Regions from separate parts of the Clostridium sardiniense genome, predicted to be linked through region 2. Evidence: a T-box and tRNA genes for the amino acid it is inferred to sense, from the RefSeq annotation. Region 2 holds a T-box; the other regions hold tRNA genes.
The links. A T-box is a leader RNA that pairs with one kind of tRNA and senses whether it is charged. The one in region 2 lies ahead of argS (arginine--tRNA ligase), so its partner is inferred to be a tRNA-Arg.

Region 1 (6,775 bases), on a different contig from region 2:
ACCTCTATTATATCTGTATTACTATAAGCTATAGGGCCTGGAACAAACTCGTCATAATCATAATAGAAGTCTCTTTCTCCTAAATATTGTTGTTTGTCATATGCGTAAAACAGTATTTTTTTATCTAACAATGCAGCCTCAAATACTACTGATGAATAATCAGTAATAACAATATCTGTTATTACTAATAATTCATTTATATCAATACTACTATCTAAACTTAATATTCTATCTGTAAATTCATTTGGAATTTCAAGTATATCATTCAATCCAAATTTTACACTCGGATGTAATTTTAATACTAATACATACTCGTCACCAAGTTCTCTTAATATTCTCACGGGATCAAGCTTTAATTTAAATTGCTGTCTTTCTTTTGCTCCTCCTCTAAATGTAGGTGCATAAGTAATTATTTTTTTATTTTCTAACATTGGATTTTCATCTAGTAATTTATTAGTTATATATTCTTTATAATCATTATCTAACAAATTATCTGTTCTTGGTACTCCTAATGCTAATACATTATTTTTATCAATATTAAAAGCTTCCGAATATTCTTCCTTTATATTTTTAGAACTTGCTATAACTTTTGTATAATGTGAATGAGCTCTTTCCTCAAATTTAGCCGAATTTCCATCTTTTTTTCCAATAGCGCTAAACCCAAATTTTTTAAAAGCCCCACACGCATGCCATACTTGAATTATTTCAACATTCTTTTTAAATTTTAGTCCATATAGCTGCCTATAATAATCATCTAGTAAAATAGTTTTTGCCGTAGCAAAATCATAATACATTTTTAAAGTCTCAATTTTGCTTCTCTTTGAATCCAAATATAACTTAACATCACTTATGTTTCTCTCTTTTAATTCATAATATATAGATTTCAAATTTCCAGTCAAGCTATCCGATTTATTACTAGCTAAAATAACTTTGCTTTTTTTTGTTGGTAATAAGCTACACATGTAAAACATTACCTTATTGCTATTTCTATCAACTTTATTTTTAAACTTAGTTATTCTTCTAGAAATATTTCTTCTTACTAAATAAAAATATATATACTTTTCACTATTATGTTTAACACTTTTTTCTACATATTTCATCATTCTTTTATAATTATATCTAAGCTGGTTTATATTATAATCATCTAATTTCTTATAAGCTTTTACAAGTAATTCTATGTATTGCTTCTTCGCATCACTGGATAAAAATAAAAACTTATCTATTACTCCATTTATTAATATCCACCTTAACTTTTCTAGTTGATTAAATATTATTGGATCAATAGTATCTAAGATTTCTATCATTCCTTTTATAGCCTCTATCTGAACATTTATATCTCTGCTTACTATAGCTTTTTTAAATGGCGGCCATATATTTATATCAATTAATCTTATTAAGTAAGCCTTTTCTAATTCCCTTGCTATATGCTCATTATCTATATATGAATTTATTTCTTCTAATGCTAAAATCCATGATTTCTTTATATCATTTATTACATTATGAGGATTAACGAAAACTTGCTGAGTTAATGATCCACCGGCCTCTTTTCTAATTCTATAATAATATGAAATATATTGTGAACTAAATATTTTTTTAGCTCTTATATAGGCTTTTGTAACAAAAACCTGATCTTCTCCATAATTTATTCCCTTTGGAAATTCAATATCACGTATAAGATCTGTAGCATATATTTTATTACAAGGTCCCATCATCCAAAATAATTCATAATTCTTTTTTATATCCTTTGCCCCTTCTTCAAAAAAATGAGTTTTTACAGGCCACATTTTCTCTCCATCATACATACAAGTAGCACATACAACTATATCAGATTCAGTTTCCTCAGCTATGTTATATCTAACCTCTAATGAGTCTCTTGGAAGTACATCATCTGAATCAACAAATACGATATATTTTCCTCTAGCTATCTGTATACCATTATTTCTTGCTTGCCCAGGTCCTGAATTATTTTGAAAAATACTAATTACATTGTTATATTTCTCCTCATATTCTTTTATGATATTAGGGCTATTATCAGAAGAACCATCATCTATTAGTATTATTTCAAAATCATCTAAAGTTTGATTTACAATAGAGTCAAGAGTTTCTCTCAAATAATCTTCTACATTATATACAGGTACTATTACACTCACTTTACACTGATTGCTCAATTTAATTTCCTCCTAGTTAATAAAAACTACATTAATATCTTATTTAAACTTTTTAATTAACTTACTTATTTTTTTTCTAGCCATAGCTAACTTATTACTTGTATAAACTAATGCCGTTATTGCATCAATCATAAATTTACCATCATTATCCTTATACAATATCTTGAAAACAACTTTTTTAATTTTTCCTAAGTTTTCAATATGCCTTATATCTACTACTTTAACAAGATTCTTTAAGCTATTAAACACCTTCTGTTTATCATCTTTTTTACTTCCTATAAATGCTTCCTTTAATGGTGGCCATATATTAACATTAACTAACCTATAAAAATATGCATTCATCAAGCTATTATACTCATTTTTATTATCAACTGCTTTTTTTGTATCATATGATACATATTTCCATAACTCAGTAATATTTTGTATCACTTTTGATGGATCAACAAATACTTGTTGAGTAAGTGATCCACCATCTCTTTTCCTAATCCTATAATAGTATCCAACATATTTGGAAGTGAATATCTTATTAGCTTCTAAATACGCTCTAAGAACAAATACTTGATCTTCTCCGTAATTTATATCTTCAGGAAATCTATTGTTTTTTATTAAATCTCTCTTATATATTTTATTACAAGGCCCCATGATCCATAGTAGTTCATAGTTTTTCCTTATACTTTTATATCCTTCTAAAAAATGACTTTTTATAGGCCATTTATTTTCTCCATCATACATACATGTAGCACATATACTTAAATCTGAATCACTTTCCTTAGCTTGTATATATCTTTGCCTTAAAGAATCCTTCGGTATAATATCATCAGAATCTACAAAGATTATATATTCTCCAACGGCCATATCTATTCCGCTATTCCTCGCAGCACCAGGGCCCCTATTTTTTTGATATATTTTCTTTATTATGTCATATTTTTTTTCATATTCATCAATAATAGCTTGGCTTCCATCAGTTGACCCATCATTAACTATTATTAATTCAAAATTGTCTAATGTTTGATTAACCACAGAATCTAATGTCTCTCTTAAATATTCCTCTACGTTATAAACAGGTATTATTACACTTACCTTACATCTTTTAATCAACCATTTACCTCCTAAAATATAGCTTAATAAAATATAACTTAATATTTAAACTATCTACAATCTCAAGTACATTTTATTATATTATATATTTTATACTATGTACAGTTACAAGAATTTTAATCCTTATTCTTAAAATTATAAGAAAATATACCAATATTTATTTAAAAAAAATGGTCTAACTTTACAAATTAAACCATTTTGGTAGGGCGTATAGGAATCGAACCCATAATGTACCGTCCGTAGCGGTATGTTATATCCATTTAACTAACGCCCCATATATTATTTTTTATTAACAGAAATATCTTATCATAATTTTTAATCCAGTGCAAATTTATTTGCGGTAAGATAAATGGAAAGAGGCTATACTTAGAAGCTTCTTTCCTTGTTATAATTGCTTATTTAAAGATATATATCTGAAAACTCTATTTCTAATAATTGAACCTTGTCACTATGTTCTTCAAACTTGACTTCTTCTTTTTCTAATTTAATATTAGGAAGCATAACTGTAAACGTAGAACCTTCTCCTAATTTACTCTTTAAAGATACTTTTCCATTATGAAGCCCAACTAATGATTTAACTAAATCTAAACCTATGCCGCTTCCTTTATACTCACTCTTTTCATTTCCTCTATCAAATCTATCAAAAATTTTCTTTTGCTCTTCTTCACTTACGCCTATACCATTATCCATTACACTAATTTTAATATATTCATCGTCTATCATAAGAGTTACATATATATAACTTCCACTTGGTGAAAATTTTATAGCATTTGAAATAAGGTTTATACATATCCTGTCAAGAGATTGAGGATCTACCGCAACTATGCATTCCTCTTTATTTGTATCAAATATAAGAGTTATATCTTTTTGTTTTGCATATTTATCTATAGAACCTATCGTATCCTCAAGGAAGTTTACTATTTCTATATTTTTCTTATTCATTTTAAAATAATTTTTCTCTAATCTAGTTACATCAATTAAATTATCTATTAACTTTAGCATTTTATAGCTATTTCTTTTTAACATCTTTAAATATTCTTTTTCTTTATCATTATAATTAGAATATTCATTCTTCTTAACACATTCTAGCATCTGATTTATGCTCATAATCACATTTAGTGGTGATCTTAAATCATGAGATATATTCAGTATGAACTTTTCTTGCATTTCCTGCTTACCTTTTAAATTCTCTATAAGTGATATCATCTCTTCTCTCGATAATTCATTTACCTTATGTTTAAATTTATTTTGGACCATAATTCTCCCTACCTTACCCCCTATTTTAACCCTAAATAAATTTTATCATTATTTTCGAATACTAACAACCATTTTTTTGTATAATATCCTTTAATTTCATTTTTGTTTCTATAAAATAAATTTTATAAAATTATATTATTTTAAGATTTTATTGATATAATTTAATAACTTGTATTTCTATTTATACTATTAGATAATATCTAAGTATAATAAATTAATAAAAGGGAGGTTTTTATTATTAAAAATTTTATTATAATGACAGATTCTAGTTGTGATTTACCAAAAGATATAATAGATAGATTCTCTATACATTATATTGGTCTTATATGCAATTTAAATAATACTGAGTATGTTGAGGACTGTGGAGAATCATTAAGCTATTCAGATTTCTATAATGATTTAAGAAATGGTCTAATGCCAACCACATCACAGATAAATAGTTTTAGATTTTATGAAGCCTTTGAAAAGTATACTAAAGAAGATATTTCAGTTATATACCTAGCATTCTCTTCAGCACTAAGTGGGACATATAATAGTGCATTAATTGCTAAAGAGGAAATACTTGAATCTTATCCTAACGCAGATATATCAATCATAGATACTCGTTCAGCTTCACTGGGAGTAGGACTTTTAGTTTATGATGCATGCACATTAAGAGAAAATGGAGCTTCAAAAGATGAGGTTATTAAATATATAGAAGATACTAAGCTTAAGGTAAATCATCTATTTACAGTTGACGATTTGAACCATTTAAAACGTGGGGGTAGGATCTCTCCTGCTATGGCTACTATAGGTACATTACTTCAAGTTAAGCCGCTTCTTTACATTCCTGATGATGGTACTCTTCAAAACTTTGGTAAAGTAAAAGGAAGAAAGAAATCAATAAAAGCTTTATTTAATAAATTTGAAGAAAAAGTAGTAGATCCTAGTAATCAAACAATTTTCATATCTCATGGCGATTGTTTAAATGATGCGAAAAACTTAGCAAATATGATAAAGGAAAAGTATAATACAGAAGTAATTATAAATTATATTGGACTTGCAATTGGAAGTCATGCCGGTCCAAATACACTAACTCTTTTCTTTAAGGGAAATAATAGAAATATAAATTAAACATAATCTTCTTTTAAATAGTTAATACTATAACGAGAACTATTTGAAAGGGGATTTTTTATGAAAAGTTTAAAAGGAAGTAAAACAGCTGATAATCTAGCTAAGGCATTTGCAGGTGAATCTCAAGCTAGAAATAGATATACATTCTTCTCAAGAGTGGCTGCAAAGGAAGGACATAAGCAAATTGAATCTATATTCTTAGAAACAGCTGAAAATGAAAGAGCTCATGCTAAGGTTTTCTATGACTTAATGATTGAAGGTCTTGGAGCAGCACAAGTTCACGTCGATACAGATTATCCAATAGGCTTTGGAACAACTCTAGATAATCTTAAGTATGGAGCTGAAGGCGAGAGAGAAGAATGGGGTACTGCTTATCCTGAATTTGCTAAAGTCGCAGAAGAAGAAGGTTATCCAGAAGTTGCATTTGCATTCTCAAAAATATTAGAAATAGAAAAGCATCATGAACAACGTTATTTAGACCTATATGCTAACTTAAAAGATGATCTTCTATACAGACGTAATGAACCAGAATATTGGAAATGTAGAAATTGTGGATACATCTATGAAGGGACTGAAGCTCCCAAAATATGTCCTGCATGTAAGCACCCTCAAGGATATTTTGAAATTATGTATGACACTGAAGCTCTTGGCAAAAGTAAAAGATATGCTCCTAAATAATTGAAGGTAAAAAAATGAGATACTTATAAAGTATCTCATTTTTATTATAAAACATTAAATTTTGCTATACTTCCATTTTTAGTTGCCTTTACTTCAAGTTTTGCATCTACCCTTTCTTTAAGCTCTTCAACGTGAGATATTATACCGACCAATCTACCCCCACGTTGTAAATCTAAAAGACTGTCTATAGCATTATCAAGAGATTGTGGATCTAAAGTACCAAAACCTTCATCAACAAACATTGTTTCTAATGATACCCCTCCACTATTTGACTGAACTACATCAGATAACCCAAGGGCTAAAGATAACGATGCCTTAAAACTCTCTCCTCCTGAGAGTGAGCTTACATCTCTTGAACTTGCTGTATAATTATCATAAACTTCAAGCTCTAACCCCTTTTGACCTGCACCTTTACTCTTACTTGTTTTTCTTCTAAGAGAGAATCTATCTCCTGTCATTTT
Region 2 (6,775 bases):
TACCTTGTGTATCTGCAGTAGGTACTATGAAAAAAGAGTATGGAACAAAGCTTACAATATTCTCAGTTTGTTATCAACTTGTACTTGCATGGGTTGTTGCATTTATATTCTATAATGTAGCTTCAATATTTATTTAAAAACGAAGGTGATATAAATGGAAATAGCAATAGCAATAGGAATTGCAGCTGTAGCTGTATATATAATATATAAAAATGTTAAGAAATCCTCTAAAGGACAATGTAATTGTGGTTCATGTAGCAAAAGCTGTCCTTCTAGAAAAAATTAAAAGAATATCAAATAAAAAAATCAGTAGCTTTAAGCTACTGATTTTTTTATTTACTATAATGAATCTACCAATTCTTTATGTTCATCTTTATACTTATTTACTACTTTATCATAATATATCTTTATTGTAGCCATTGTTGGTGATGCTAAAAGCATTCCTAAAGGTCCAAAGAAACCTCCACCAAGTGTTACTCCAAATATAACCCAAAATGGTCCAATTCCAACTTTTCCACTTACTAGCTTAGGTTCTAAATACCAAGCATCGAATTGTTGAAGTGCAAGTAAGAATATAAATACAGCTAGTGCCCTCCAAGGAGATACAAATACAGCTACTATAGAACAAACTACCATACCCACAAAAGGTCCAAAGTATGGAATCATGTTAGTAAAACCAACTACAACTGCTAATAATATGGCATAAGGCACTTTTAATACCATTAACCCAACAAGAGACATAAGTCCTATTATCAATGAATCTAGAGCCTTTATACCTATATATGTACCAATCATATAATTATATACTCTAGTTAAATTAAGTATTTTATTTCCCCACTTCTCACCTATAAGCATCATAAGTAATAACTTTGCTTGTTTTATAAATTTCTCTTTATCAAGTAATATATAAATTGATATTAAGAATCCAAAGCCAAACATTATTATATCTGTAGTTATAGATACAAGTGATCCAGCTGTGCTTTCTAATATTGAAACTAAAATAGTTCCCGCCTTAGTTGACAATGATGTTAAAGTCTGTAGTATGCCAGCATCTTTCATTAATTCATAGAATTTATCATTTTCAAGTGCTGAATTGACCCAACCTTGTACTGTGCTTACATAGTCTGGTATATCTTTGGTAATAGAAACTATGCTATCTATAATACTAGGTATACCATATAATCCTATAAGAACTATTATTCCTAGTACAATAAAATATGTTAATCCTACCGCTGGCCCCCTCTTTAACTTCAATCTCTTCTCAAATAATTTCATAATTGGATTTAATACATATGCAAAAATTAATGCAAACATAAATGGCTTAAGTACTACTAAAAACTGTTTAAATACAGCTAGATAAACTGCATAGTTATCAACAATTTTATAACCTATAAAGGCTACTAAAGCGAATATTAAAACATCTTTATACTTTATATTTTTATTAAAACTCACTCCATCCCATCACCTTTCTTCTAGTCTTTTCCGTCTATATTGAATTATATCACATATGATATTTCTGTATACAAGTAAGTAATAAAGTTTAACATATTCTTAGGAAATGTTAAAAAAGTGCTAGAGAATATAAACTCTCTAGCACTTTTAAAATATTACATCTTTTCTACAACTTCTATTCCAATTAATCCTAACCCATTCTTGATTACTTGTAAACTTGCCTTTACTAATGCAAGTCTTGCTTTTTTAAGTTCTTCATCTTCTAAATTTAATACTGAATGAGCATTATAGAATTTATTAAATGATTTTGCTACATCAACTACATATCTAGTTACAACTGATGGCTCAAGCTTTTCAATTGCTAAATGTATATTTTTCTTAAAGCTTTCTAAAGCTTTTATTAATTCAAACTCTTCTTTTGAATCTAACTTACTATAATCTACATTTGTTAAATCAACTTCTCCAGCTCTTTCTAATATGCTGTTACCTCTTGCATATGAGTATTGAACATATGGACCTGTTTCTCCTTCAAATGAAAGTATTTCTTTCCAATCAAAGATTATATCTTTTTCTCTTGAATTCTTAAGATAAGTAAATACAACTGCACCTATACCTATCTTTTTAGCAACTTCTTCTTTATTTTCAAGTTCTGGGTTCTTTTCATTTATGATTTCTAAAGTTTTAGCTATAGCTTCATTTAATAAATCATCTAAAAGTATTACTTTACCTTTTCTTGTTGACATTCCGCCATCCGGGAACTTAACTAATCCAAAGCCTACATGGACACAATCTTTAGCCCAATCTTTTCCTGCAAGTTCTAATGTCTTAAATACTTGCTTGAAATGTAATGCTTGAGGTGTTCCTACAACATAGATACACTTATCAAAATCATAAGTATTCTTTCTGTAATTTGCAGCAGCTAAATCTCTTGTCGCGTATATAGTTGCTCCATCGCCTTTAAGAACTATACAAGGGGGCATGTTGTATTCATCAAGCATAACAACTTGTGCTCCATTACTTTCTGTAAGTAAGTTCTTTTCTTTTAATTCATCAATTACAACTTGCATCTTGTCATTATAGAATGCTTCTCCTGCTAATGAATCAAATTTAATTCCTAATAAATCATATACTCTATTAAATTCTTTTAAGCTAAGCTCTCTAAATCTCTTCCATAGAGCTGTTTCTTCTGGCTCTCCATCTTCTAGTCTCTTGAAGTGTAATCTTCCTTCATCAACTAATGATGGATCTTTTTCTGCCTCATCATGGAACTTAACATATATTCTTAAAAGCTCTGCTATTGGATCTTTTTCTAAAGCTTCTTCATCAACCCATCTTTTATAAGCTGATATAAGCTTACCAAATTGAGTTCCCCAGTCTCCTAAGTGATTTATTCCAACTACATCATATCCTTCTTCTTTAAATAGCTTATAAAGAGAATTCCCTATAGCTGTTGTACAAAGATGACCAACATGGAAAGGCTTAGCTATATTTGGTGATGAATATTCAACACATACTGTCTTTCCTTCACCAATATTTGATGAACCATATTTATCTCCTTCTTTAATAACTTCCTCTATAGTTGCTTTTGAAAATGCTGCCTTATCAACAAAGAAGTTTACATATGGTCCTAAGTTTGTTATTTTTTCAAACCCTTCTTTATTTATCTTTGAAGCTAGCTCTTCAGATATCATATTTGGAGCTTTTCTCATAACTTTTGCTAATTGGAAGCAAGGAAAAGCATAATCTCCCATCTCTGATTTTGGTGGTATTTCTATAAGTTTTTTAATATCTTCTACATCTAAATCAACATATTGTTTTATTAATTCTGCAATAATTTGTTTATAATCCATTTTCTATTCCTCCTCGTATTCTTTCCGTAAAATATAAAAAACCGTCTCTTATTTATAAAATAAGAGACGGAATAATATCATTTTTTCCGCGGTACCACTCTACTTGCATAAAGAAATGCCACTCTTTTTTGATAACGCAAATGATTAAAATTTGCGGCGATCCCTACTCATTTCAGGTGCTTCTCCAAGGTTCTCTTCAAATAATCTATCTGTAAGGCTTCCACCAAAACTCCTTACTCGCTAAAAAGAATCGATTACTCTACTCTCCTCTTCATTGAATTTATATTTTACTTTCTTTCATATATTATACATAGAGTACTTACATAATGTCAACAAATAGTTAAATATTCTTATTTTTAACACAACAGTTTAAAATGTTGTATAATAGTAATACATATTTAAAATTAACTATTGTTTAAGGAGTTTGTTATGAAAAGAATTGGTGTTATTGAAATAGGTGCTAACTCAGTTACGCTGACTTTAAATGAAGTAGAAGAAGATGGTTATTTTAGGCAAATTGATGAATTAACTACATCTATAAGACTTTGTCAAGATTTAATAGATGGTACTGAATTATCAAGTGAAAAACTTAATATTACCCTATCAAATTTAAGAGCATTTAAATCAATGTGTCAGGTATCAGGAGCTAAAAAAATTATTGCAGTTGCTACAGAAACATTTAGAACTGCATCAAATAGCGATGAATTATTAAATCTAATAAAAAATGAACTTGATATTGATATTACTATCTTAGATGTAGATAAAGAAATATATTATAATTTTCTAGGAGTAGTAAATACTATATATTTTAAAAATTCTCTAATAGTTGATATAGAGGGTACCGCTACCCATTTAGCTTGGGTTAAAGATGGAGAAATAGAAAAACATTATTCAATCCCAGCAGGTACATTAAACCTTACTTCTGAATATAATCTTAAAGATAGAATATTAAGAGAAGACCTAGAAGCTGCTAAAAGTACAATTAATGATTTAATTCATGAATGTACATGGCTTAAAAATTCTAGTTTTGATTCAATCATAGCCGTTGGTGGTACTATTAAAGCTCTTGGAAGGATGGATAGAATCAGAAAGCGCTATCCTTTTGATATTGAGCATAACTATACCCTAACAGATATTGATGTTCATGAAATATATAATTTATTAAAGTGTAAGAGTCTTAAGCAACGTAAACAAGTTCCTGGTCTACCTTTTGAACGTGCAGATATAATTGTTGCTGGACTTTGTATATTCCATAATATACTTTCATATACATCAACAAGTAATGTAATAACCTCAGCTAGAGGTTTAAGAGATGGTATTATCTATGAGTACCTTCAAGATAATTATGATTATGAAAAAAATATGCTAGTATTTAGTATTAAAGGAATCATGAATAAACTTAATATTAATAAAAATCATGCAAAACATGTTTATGAAATATCACAAAATATTTTTGAAGATTTAAAGCCAATACATAGATTAGATGATTCTTATAGAAGAATACTTATAACCTCTGCATTATTGCATGATTGTGGTATAAGCATTGACTATTATAATCATCATAAACACAGTTTTTATGTAATATTAAACTCATCTATAAATGGCTTATCACAAAAAGAATTATTAATGAGCGCTGCCATTGCTGCTTGTCATAGAAACAATCAATATCATATTCCATTCCCTCAATATACTTCTATAATTAATAGAATAGATATTAAGGCTATAGAGTATATTGGTTCTATACTTAAAATAGCTGAAGGACTTGATAGAAGTTTAGAGGGTACCGTTTCTGATATACATGCAACCATTGATAATGAAACAGTTAAATTAGAAGTTAAATCTCAATTAGATTTAGAACTTGAAATTCGTCAAGCTATGAGAAGTGCTCGCTCATTTAAAGAAATATACAATAGAGATCTAGTAATAGAAAAAGTAAATTAAAAAATTAATATATAATAATTAAAGCAGTTAGCCATTTAAGACTAACTGCTTATTTATCATTAGAATATTATACCAAATATTGAACCTACTATATTTGATAATAATTTTAATATTAACTCTGACGGTATTCTAATTATCGGACCTCCAATAAAAATTATAGCTATAAATATTAAAAATTGATATCTATAAAGACTATCTGATATTTTATAAAAATGTTTTGGACTTAAGTCTCTAAGAATACTAAATCCATCAAGTCCTGGTAGTGGCAATAAATTAAATACAAATAAAGTTATATTAATCTGTATTATATATTTTGTTATTATTATAAGTACTGAAAGTAACGATCCACCTAAAATAAACTCTCTATTAACAAGAATTAAAATAAAGTACAATACAGTACCAAAGAATGCAACAATTAAATTAGCAATTGGTCCTGCAATACTTACCTTTAGGTCATCTTTATAATAATTTTTAAAAGCTGATGGATTAGCTTGTACTGGTTTTGCCCATCCTATACCGCAAAATAAGATTAATATAGTTCCTAATGGATCTAAATGATTAATGGGATTTAAATTTAATCTCCCTTGAAACCTTGGTGTTTTATCACCTAATCTGTCTGCCATTTTAGCATGAGCATATTCATGGAATGTAAATCCAATTAATATAGCAGGTATCATAAATATAATATTTTGCAAAAAGCTCATCTATAAATTCTCCTTCTCTCATTTTAAAGTATTATAACATAAAACACAGCTTTAAAAAATGAGCTGTGTTTTATTATTTAAATTATTTATTTTGTGTTTGATCCGTTTTATCAGGAGATGGTTGTTGATTATCATCTCCTCCTGATGATGGTGGATTAGCTGGATTTTTATCCGAATCTTTATCCGGTTGCTTATCTGGTTGCTTATCTGGTTGCTTATCTGGTTCTTTAACCGGCTCTTTAACTGGTTCTTTAACCGGTTGTTTAGTTGGTTGCTTAGCCGGTTGTTTAGCTGGTTTTGAACTACTGTTATTAGTTGTATTAGTTGAAGGCTTCTTAGTAGGTGCTACATAACCTTCATTTTCTTTATCTTCTGGTAATGGTCCATTATCTTTGATATGTTGTTCATTTTCACCCATATACTCAGCAAGTTTATCTTTCCATGCTGCAACACTATAGCTCTTGTCTGTTGGCTTTACATCATTAAATATAAAGTCATGCATCATCTTTGCATTTTGTTCTTTATCTACGATAAGAACCCAACCTTTCTCCTTGTAAAGTCCACCCCATGAAATATCTTCACTTACTGGAACTCTTAATTGTTCAAATTGTAAGCTTGGGAACCTTGAAACAGTATAAGCATAGTTAAGAATCATAACTGGTTCTATATTTGTCTTAACATATGGTAATAACTCTGACATTACAGAAGGGTATTTAAGTACACTTAAATCTTTAAACTTTTGTGTAACTAAATCAATAACTCTTCTTTGTCTTTCAGTTCTTTCATAGTCTCCATCTCCAACTTTTCTAATTCTTGCATAAGCTAAAG
Region 3 (6,775 bases), on a different contig from region 2:
ATTTATATTTAGATGTAGGACTAAAGTTTGCATATAATAAGATTACAGCTACTAGAGATGAAGTTTTAGCAGAATGGTCTAAGATGGGGAACAAATATATTCTAAAAATTGATTTGCATGTTGATGGGCCATTAAATGGACTTGATATAAAAAAACGGGATCAAATATTTAGAAAAGAACTTAAATTAGCTATAGAAAGTATTGTTTACGGCGATAAAATATTTTTTTATAAACATAATATATTAGATGAATCTCCAATTATAGTATACTTTAATTCAAAACAAGAAGAATTCAATAAAATAGAATGCTGGGGAATAATTAAAGATTATATGAGAAGTGACTATATAGATGAGGCTAAAAAAGAGGTGGATAATAACTTTAAAAGTGAATTAGAATGTGAAAACATAAGTGATGAATATGAGGGACAAGTTATAATAACGCTTTTGCTACCATACATCGATAGAGCAATATATTATGAAACAAAAAATAGAAGAAGGTTTTCAAAAGAAGACGTTGAATTAATTAATATAGAAAAAATAAATGATTATAGAAATTCAAATGATTATAAAGTAAAAGTCAAAGCTTACTATGAGGCTGAAGAAAGCTTTAATATGGAGTTTATAATTAAATCGAGCAGAATAGAAATAAAAAAAGTAGAAAAAATATAAGGGTTTTTGGCAATAATACTTAATAAGATAGGGGTGAAAATAATGAAAAAATTTTTTCCTATGATACTTACAAGTATTATTGTCATTTTGTTTTTAGGAATATTTATTTATTCTAAACAAAATTATTCACAGGCTAGTATGGAAAATATAGCAGGATTTGTGGATAACAGATTAGTAACTGTTAGTAATTTTCAAAACAGTATATTAGTAAAGCCAAAAGAGAGAGATGCTATGGTAGGTTATATATTCTATCCACAAAATAATATAGATGAGAAATCTTATATTCCTGTTATGGCAGAAGTTGCACAACGAGGTTTTAATATATATATAATAAAAACTCCTCTGCATTTAAATTTAAATACAAATAAGCTTGGTGAACAAATAGTATCTACAAATCAATATATAAAAAAATGGGTTATTGGAGGAGTTGGTGAAGGCGAGAAATCTGCAAGTGATTTTCATGATAAAATAAAGGAGACTGGAAATGCTGAACTAGTATTATATAATGATGTTATTCCAGTTTTAGATGGAAATAATTATTATTGTGATAGATACTATAAAGAAAATGTATTAGAGAGTAGCAAAAACTTGCTTAAATATTTAAATAAAGTTAGGAATTAAGATGTCTTAAGGATAAATTTATTATATATTTGCAAAAATTTAAGAGTAAATTAAGATTAGTGAATTAAACTAGTATTTATATGAAATACGGTTTAGTAAAGGAGTTATGTGATGGAATGTAGAGAATCTTATGATATAGGGAAAAATGAAAAAATAATAGGGTTAACAGAGGACCAGGTAAAAGAGCGAATTTTAAGGGGAGAAACAAATAAAATTCCTAAGGCTCCATCAAAAACCTTTCCACAAATTTTAAGATCTAACTTTTTTACTATGTTTAATGCACTAAATCTTGTTCTTGCAGCAGCAGTAATAATTGCAGGTTCACCTAAAAATGCAATATTTGCAGGTGTAATAGTTGTAAATAGTTTAATTGGGGTTATACAGGAAGTTAAAGCAAAGAACATAATAGAAAAGCTTTCAGTAATTAGCGAAGCTAATTGTAATGTAATAAGAAGTGGATTTATTAGAAGAATAGGAATAGAAGAGATAGTAAAGGATGATATAGTATATGTTACATCCGGAGATCAGATTTTGGCTGATGGAGTTTTAAGTGAAGGAAATGAACTTGAAATAGATGAATCAATGCTTACAGGAGAAGCAGATCCTATTCATAAGAAAAAAGATGATAAAATTCTTTCTGGTAGTTTCGTTGTAGCTGGAGAAGGATATATGAGAATTACTAAGGTTGGAGCTAATACATATTCTTCAAAACTTGCAAATGAGGCAAGAAAATTCAAAATAACAAATTCAGAATTACAAAATTCATTAAATAAAATATTAAAAGTACTACTTTTCCTAATAATTCCTATAGGGATAATACTTGCAACTACTCAACTTATATTTATAAAAGCTAGTTGGCAAGATGCGGTAATAGGAACTGTATCAGGAATAATAGGTATGGTACCAGAAGGTTTAGTGTTACTTACAAGTGCAACGTTTATTGTTGCAATAATAAAGTTATCTCAATATGATACTTTGGTACAAGAGCTTTCAGCAACTGAAGTTTTAGCAAGAGTAGATGTTTTATGCGTAGATAAGACTGGGACAATAACAGAAGGTACTTTAAAATTAATAGATGTAATAAACTTATCAGATTATGAAAACAAAGAAATAGATGATGTATTATCATCTATAGCACATAATTTACCTAGTAAAAATCCAACTCAACAAGCAGTACTAGATAGATATAAAGAAGATTCAGAACTCGAGATAATAGAAAAGGTTCCTTTCTCATCGAAAAGAAAATGGGGAGGAATAGTAACTAAAGATAATGGGTCTTGGATATTTGGAGCTCCAGAGATAGTAATGGGAAATAAATATCTAGAAATTAAAGCTAAGGTTGAAGAAGAAGCGATGAAGGGCAGAAGAGTCCTTATACTTGCAAAATCAGATCTTAACTCATTAAGAGGAGAAAAGCTTAAAGATGTAGAGAAAGTTGCATTAATCTTAATTGAAGACATAATAAGACAAGATGCTCCAGAAACTTTAAAATTCTTTAAAGATGAAGGAGTTCAAGTTAAAGTAATATCAGGAGATAATCCTGTCACTGTATCTTCAGTTGCAAAGAGAGCTGGAGTAGAAGGTGCTGAAAATTATATAGATGCAAGAGAACTTCCAGAGGATATGGAAGAGCTAAAAAAAGAAGTTGAGAAGTATAGTGTATTTGGAAGAGTTACTCCTCATCAAAAGAAATCACTTGTAATCGCACTTCAAGAAAATGAGCATACTGTTGCCATGACAGGTGATGGAGTTAACGATGTTTTAGCACTTAAAGAAGCTGATTGTGGAATAGCTATGGCAAATGGATCAGATGCCACAAAAGCAGTATCACAACTTGTGCTTATGAAATCAAACTTTAGTGCATTACCTAAGGTTGTTGCTGAAGGAAGACAGCAAATAAATAACTTAGAGAGAGTAGCACAGTTATTTTTAACAAAGACAACTTACTCAATAATACTTGCAGTTGTATTTTCAATACTATTACTTCCATTCCCAATACAACCAATACAGCTTTCATTAATAGGAAGTTGTGCAATAGGGATACCAGCACTATTCTTAGCACTACTACCTAATACAGAAAGAGTTAAAAAAGGATTCCTTGGAAGAATACTAACAGCTAGTATACCGAATGGTGTTCTAATAGCAATATTTGTTTCAGCTACTTTTGCTATATCATATAACTATGCAGGTGCATCTATTGAAACAGCAAGAACGCTTGCAGTACTTATGCTTGCAGGAGTAAGTATGGTAATACTATTTAAGGTTGCATTACCACTTACACCATTTAAAGTTGCATTGGTATTTATAATGATGGGAATAGTATTACTTGGATTTATTACTCCAATAGGAAGATTGATATTTACTTTAAATAAACTTACAACAATGCAATGGATATTATCAGGGGCTACAATAGCAGCATCAATACCAATACTTGCTGCGGTAGTAAGCTTAATTAGAGTTAGAAGACATGTTGAACAATAAAAGCATATAAAATACTAATAGAAGTAGTTTAACTACTTCTATTTTTATATTCTTAATTATTTTAGTGAAAAAGTTTATAATGATATTTTGAGAAAACTATTGAAAATAATTACGAATAAGCTTTAGAGGAAAGTTTATAGAAAGATGTTGGTGGTATTTTCCATAAATGTTTGACATATAGATTATATTGTAATAAAATTAATGTGTTACGCCCCTATAGTTTAATGGATAGAATAGTCCCCTCCTAAGGGATAGATACAGGTTCGATTCCTGTTAGGGGTGCCATATACAATAAATAAATGACTTAACCACGTAGGTTAAGTCATTTATTTTGCTTAAAAAGTGATAAAAAGGTGACTAAAAGTTTTTCCGAGAACGTAGTCACCTTTTTTATTGAATAAAATATATAATCATTAAATAATTCAAGTTAAGCTCTATTAGTATTCTAGTCTTAAAGTATAGAAAAAAATTTCAAAAGATTAATTAAAGTGCAGAGAGAGCGTTGAGTAAGGTATTAAAATTAAATAGTTTATTAATAGGATAGAAACCTACAATTCCATGTACTAGAGCACTATGTAAGAGTGTAGAAATTAAAACTAAAAAAGTAGTAAAAGAATGATCTATTGGAAGTAAATCAATAAATGAGATATTATTATATAAGATTTATAAATCAAACAAAACAGAATTAATGATTAAATAATTCTATTAAGTAATGATTAAATATTGTTTAAAGGAGAGAGCAAAATGAGAGTATTAGAAAATTTAGAACCTAAAAAAGTATTTGAATTTTTTGAAGATTTAACAAGAATACCTCATGATTCTGGAAATGAAAAAGAAATTAGTGATTATCTTGTTAAGTTTGCAAAAGAGAGAAATCTTGAAGTCATTCAAGATAAGGCTTTAAATGTAATAATTAAAAAGCCTGCTACAAAAGGGTATGAGAATATACCAGGAGTTATAATCCAAGGTCATATGGATATGGTATGTGAGAAGCTAAAGCATAGTAATCATGACTTTGAAAAAGATCCATTAAAATTAAGAATTGTTGATGATGAATTTGTTTATGCAACAGATACTACTTTAGGAGCTGATGATGGTATAGCGGTAGCATATGGGCTAGCTATATTAGATTCTAATGTAATAGAGCATCCAGCAATAGAGTTTGTAGTAACTACAGAAGAAGAGACCGTTATGGGTGGAGCTAATGAGTTAGACACATCAGGATTGAAAGGAAAAGTTCTTTTAAATATAGATGCTGAAGAAGAGGGAGTATTTATTTTAGGTTGTGCTGGTGGAATTCTGGTTTACCCAGAAATAAAAATAGAATTTGAAGATTTTAATGGAGAGTCTTTGCAATTAGAGGTTGCAGGACTTAAAGGTGGGCATTCTGGAATGGAGATTCACAAGCAAAGAGGAAATGCTAATAAGTTAATGGGAAGACTTTTATATACGTTAGGTAAAGAAGTTAACTTTAATATTGCAACAATTAATGGTGGATCAAAATCTAATGCTATACCTCGTTCTTGTAAAACTATAATTAGTGTAAGAAAAGAAGAAATAGAAAAAGTTAAAGAGATTTGCGCTAATTTAGAAAAAGACTTTAAGAATGAATATAAAGTAGAAGATTCAGATATTCATATTATAGTTAAAAGTGATGAAAAGTTAGAGAAACAATTAACTAAAAAGGTTACGGATAGTTTAATAAGATTCTTATTTGTAGTTCCAGATGGCATACAATCTATGAGTAAAGAAATAGACGGGTTAGTAGAAAGCAGCTTAAATGTTGGGATAGTAGAAACTTTAGAGGATAGAATTAAATTTATTATTGATATAAGAAGTGCAGTTAGAAGCAAAACGCATGAGATTGTAAATAGAATAGAGGCTCTTTGTGATGCCGTAGGAGCTGCTATGGACCAAAATGGTGAATATCCAGAGTGGCAATATGAACCGAAATCAAGAATAAAAGATTTAAGCGTAAAAACGTATAATAATTTATTTGGAATTGAGCCTCAAATAACCGCTCTACATGCAGGGCTTGAAAGTGGAATATTTAAAGAAAAACTACCATCTGATGTAGAAATAATAAGTTTTGGACCAGATATATTTGATGTACATACTGCAAATGAGCATTTTAGCATAGAATCTGTTGGACGATTCTATAAATTCTTAACTCAGCTATTAAAGAATATGAAATAATAAAGTTATTTTATCGCGTAGTTTATAGCTATCATAAAAAATAAAATTACTATTAAAGAGTTAAATAGATCTTCAGATAATAAGTATATCTCGATGTTAAATTTAAAAACATTAAATTTGTTATATATAGTAAGATAAGTTTATCATATAGTTTTATGGTATAATTTACTATGAAAATAAAAAATGAAAAATTTATATATAAAAATTAGAGGTGAAGAAGGAATTTATGAGTAAAGAGGAAGCACTCAGTAAGTTAAGTAAAGAAGAGGTGGCAATTGTATTTAAGCATTCTGCACTCGTTACAATATTGTGTAGTGCCATCTATATTTTATTATCTTTTATGGAATTTGAGCTATTTAGTTCTATATGGATAGAGATATTATCTGCAATAGTATTTTTTGCTCTTCAGTTTACCTTTTTATATTTAGCAAAATCGCTAGATAAAAAATTAGAAGAATTAAAACAATTATAAAGAATAGAAAAAAGATAGACATTTAATATACGTCTATCTTTTTGTTTTAATTTAAGTTTAAGATTATCATTAATCCAATCTCTTATATATTATAGGAGATTCGAATCCAAATGTTATCTTATCATCCTTTTTAAACACTTCACTTACCTCTAGAACACCATCTGACATTCTTTCTTTCAATATGAATGTTGTACTAGGTGTAAAATGACTTATACTTTCTCCAATAAAGCTACCATCTTTATAAGAATATATCATTGGAGTGAATTTAGGAGATATTTTTAATTCATTAAAATCCATAGTTAAATCTACATTATCATTTCTGAAATCCTCTTTTGAT

Region 1: it has a tRNA-Arg gene. The T-box ahead of argS (arginine--tRNA ligase) is inferred to sense a tRNA for this amino acid. The anticodon was not compared.
Region 3: it has a tRNA-Arg gene. The T-box ahead of argS (arginine--tRNA ligase) is inferred to sense a tRNA for this amino acid. The anticodon was not compared.

Annotation. Positions count from the first base shown of each region.
Region 1 covers NZ_JAIKTU010000008.1:26,656-33,430, reverse strand. Annotated here, with positions in the region: gene K5V21_RS10650 (bifunctional glycosyltransferase/CDP-glycerol:glycerophosphate glycerophosphotransferase) at 1-2,168, opposite strand, end outside; gene K5V21_RS10645 (glycosyltransferase family 2 protein) at 2,208-3,266, opposite strand; tRNA gene K5V21_RS10640 (tRNA-Arg) at 3,466-3,540, opposite strand; gene K5V21_RS10635 (sensor histidine kinase) at 3,666-4,523, opposite strand; gene K5V21_RS10630 (DegV family protein) at 4,761-5,636, shown strand; gene rbr (rubrerythrin) at 5,697-6,314, shown strand; gene K5V21_RS10620 (AAA family ATPase) at 6,359-6,775, opposite strand, start outside.
Region 2 covers NZ_JAIKTU010000011.1:36,790-43,564, forward strand. Annotated here, with positions in the region: gene feoB (ferrous iron transport protein B) at 1-137, shown strand, start outside; gene K5V21_RS13525 (FeoB-associated Cys-rich membrane protein) at 155-286, shown strand; gene K5V21_RS13530 (AI-2E family transporter) at 340-1,452, opposite strand; gene argS (arginine--tRNA ligase) at 1,608-3,302, opposite strand; T-box leader at 3,362-3,586, opposite strand; gene K5V21_RS13540 (Ppx/GppA phosphatase family protein) at 3,732-5,243, shown strand; gene K5V21_RS13545 (site-2 protease family protein) at 5,303-5,947, opposite strand; gene K5V21_RS13550 (LCP family glycopolymer transferase) at 6,030-6,775, opposite strand, start outside.
Region 3 covers NZ_JAIKTU010000017.1:2,783-9,557, forward strand. Annotated here, with positions in the region: gene K5V21_RS16835 (staygreen family protein) at 1-668, shown strand, start outside; gene K5V21_RS16840 (alpha/beta hydrolase) at 711-1,289, shown strand; gene K5V21_RS16845 (cation-translocating P-type ATPase) at 1,401-3,770, shown strand; tRNA gene K5V21_RS16850 (tRNA-Arg) at 3,981-4,055, shown strand; gene K5V21_RS16855 (aminoacyl-histidine dipeptidase) at 4,515-5,966, shown strand; gene K5V21_RS16860 (hypothetical protein) at 6,193-6,438, shown strand; gene K5V21_RS16865 (hypothetical protein) at 6,508-6,775, opposite strand, start outside.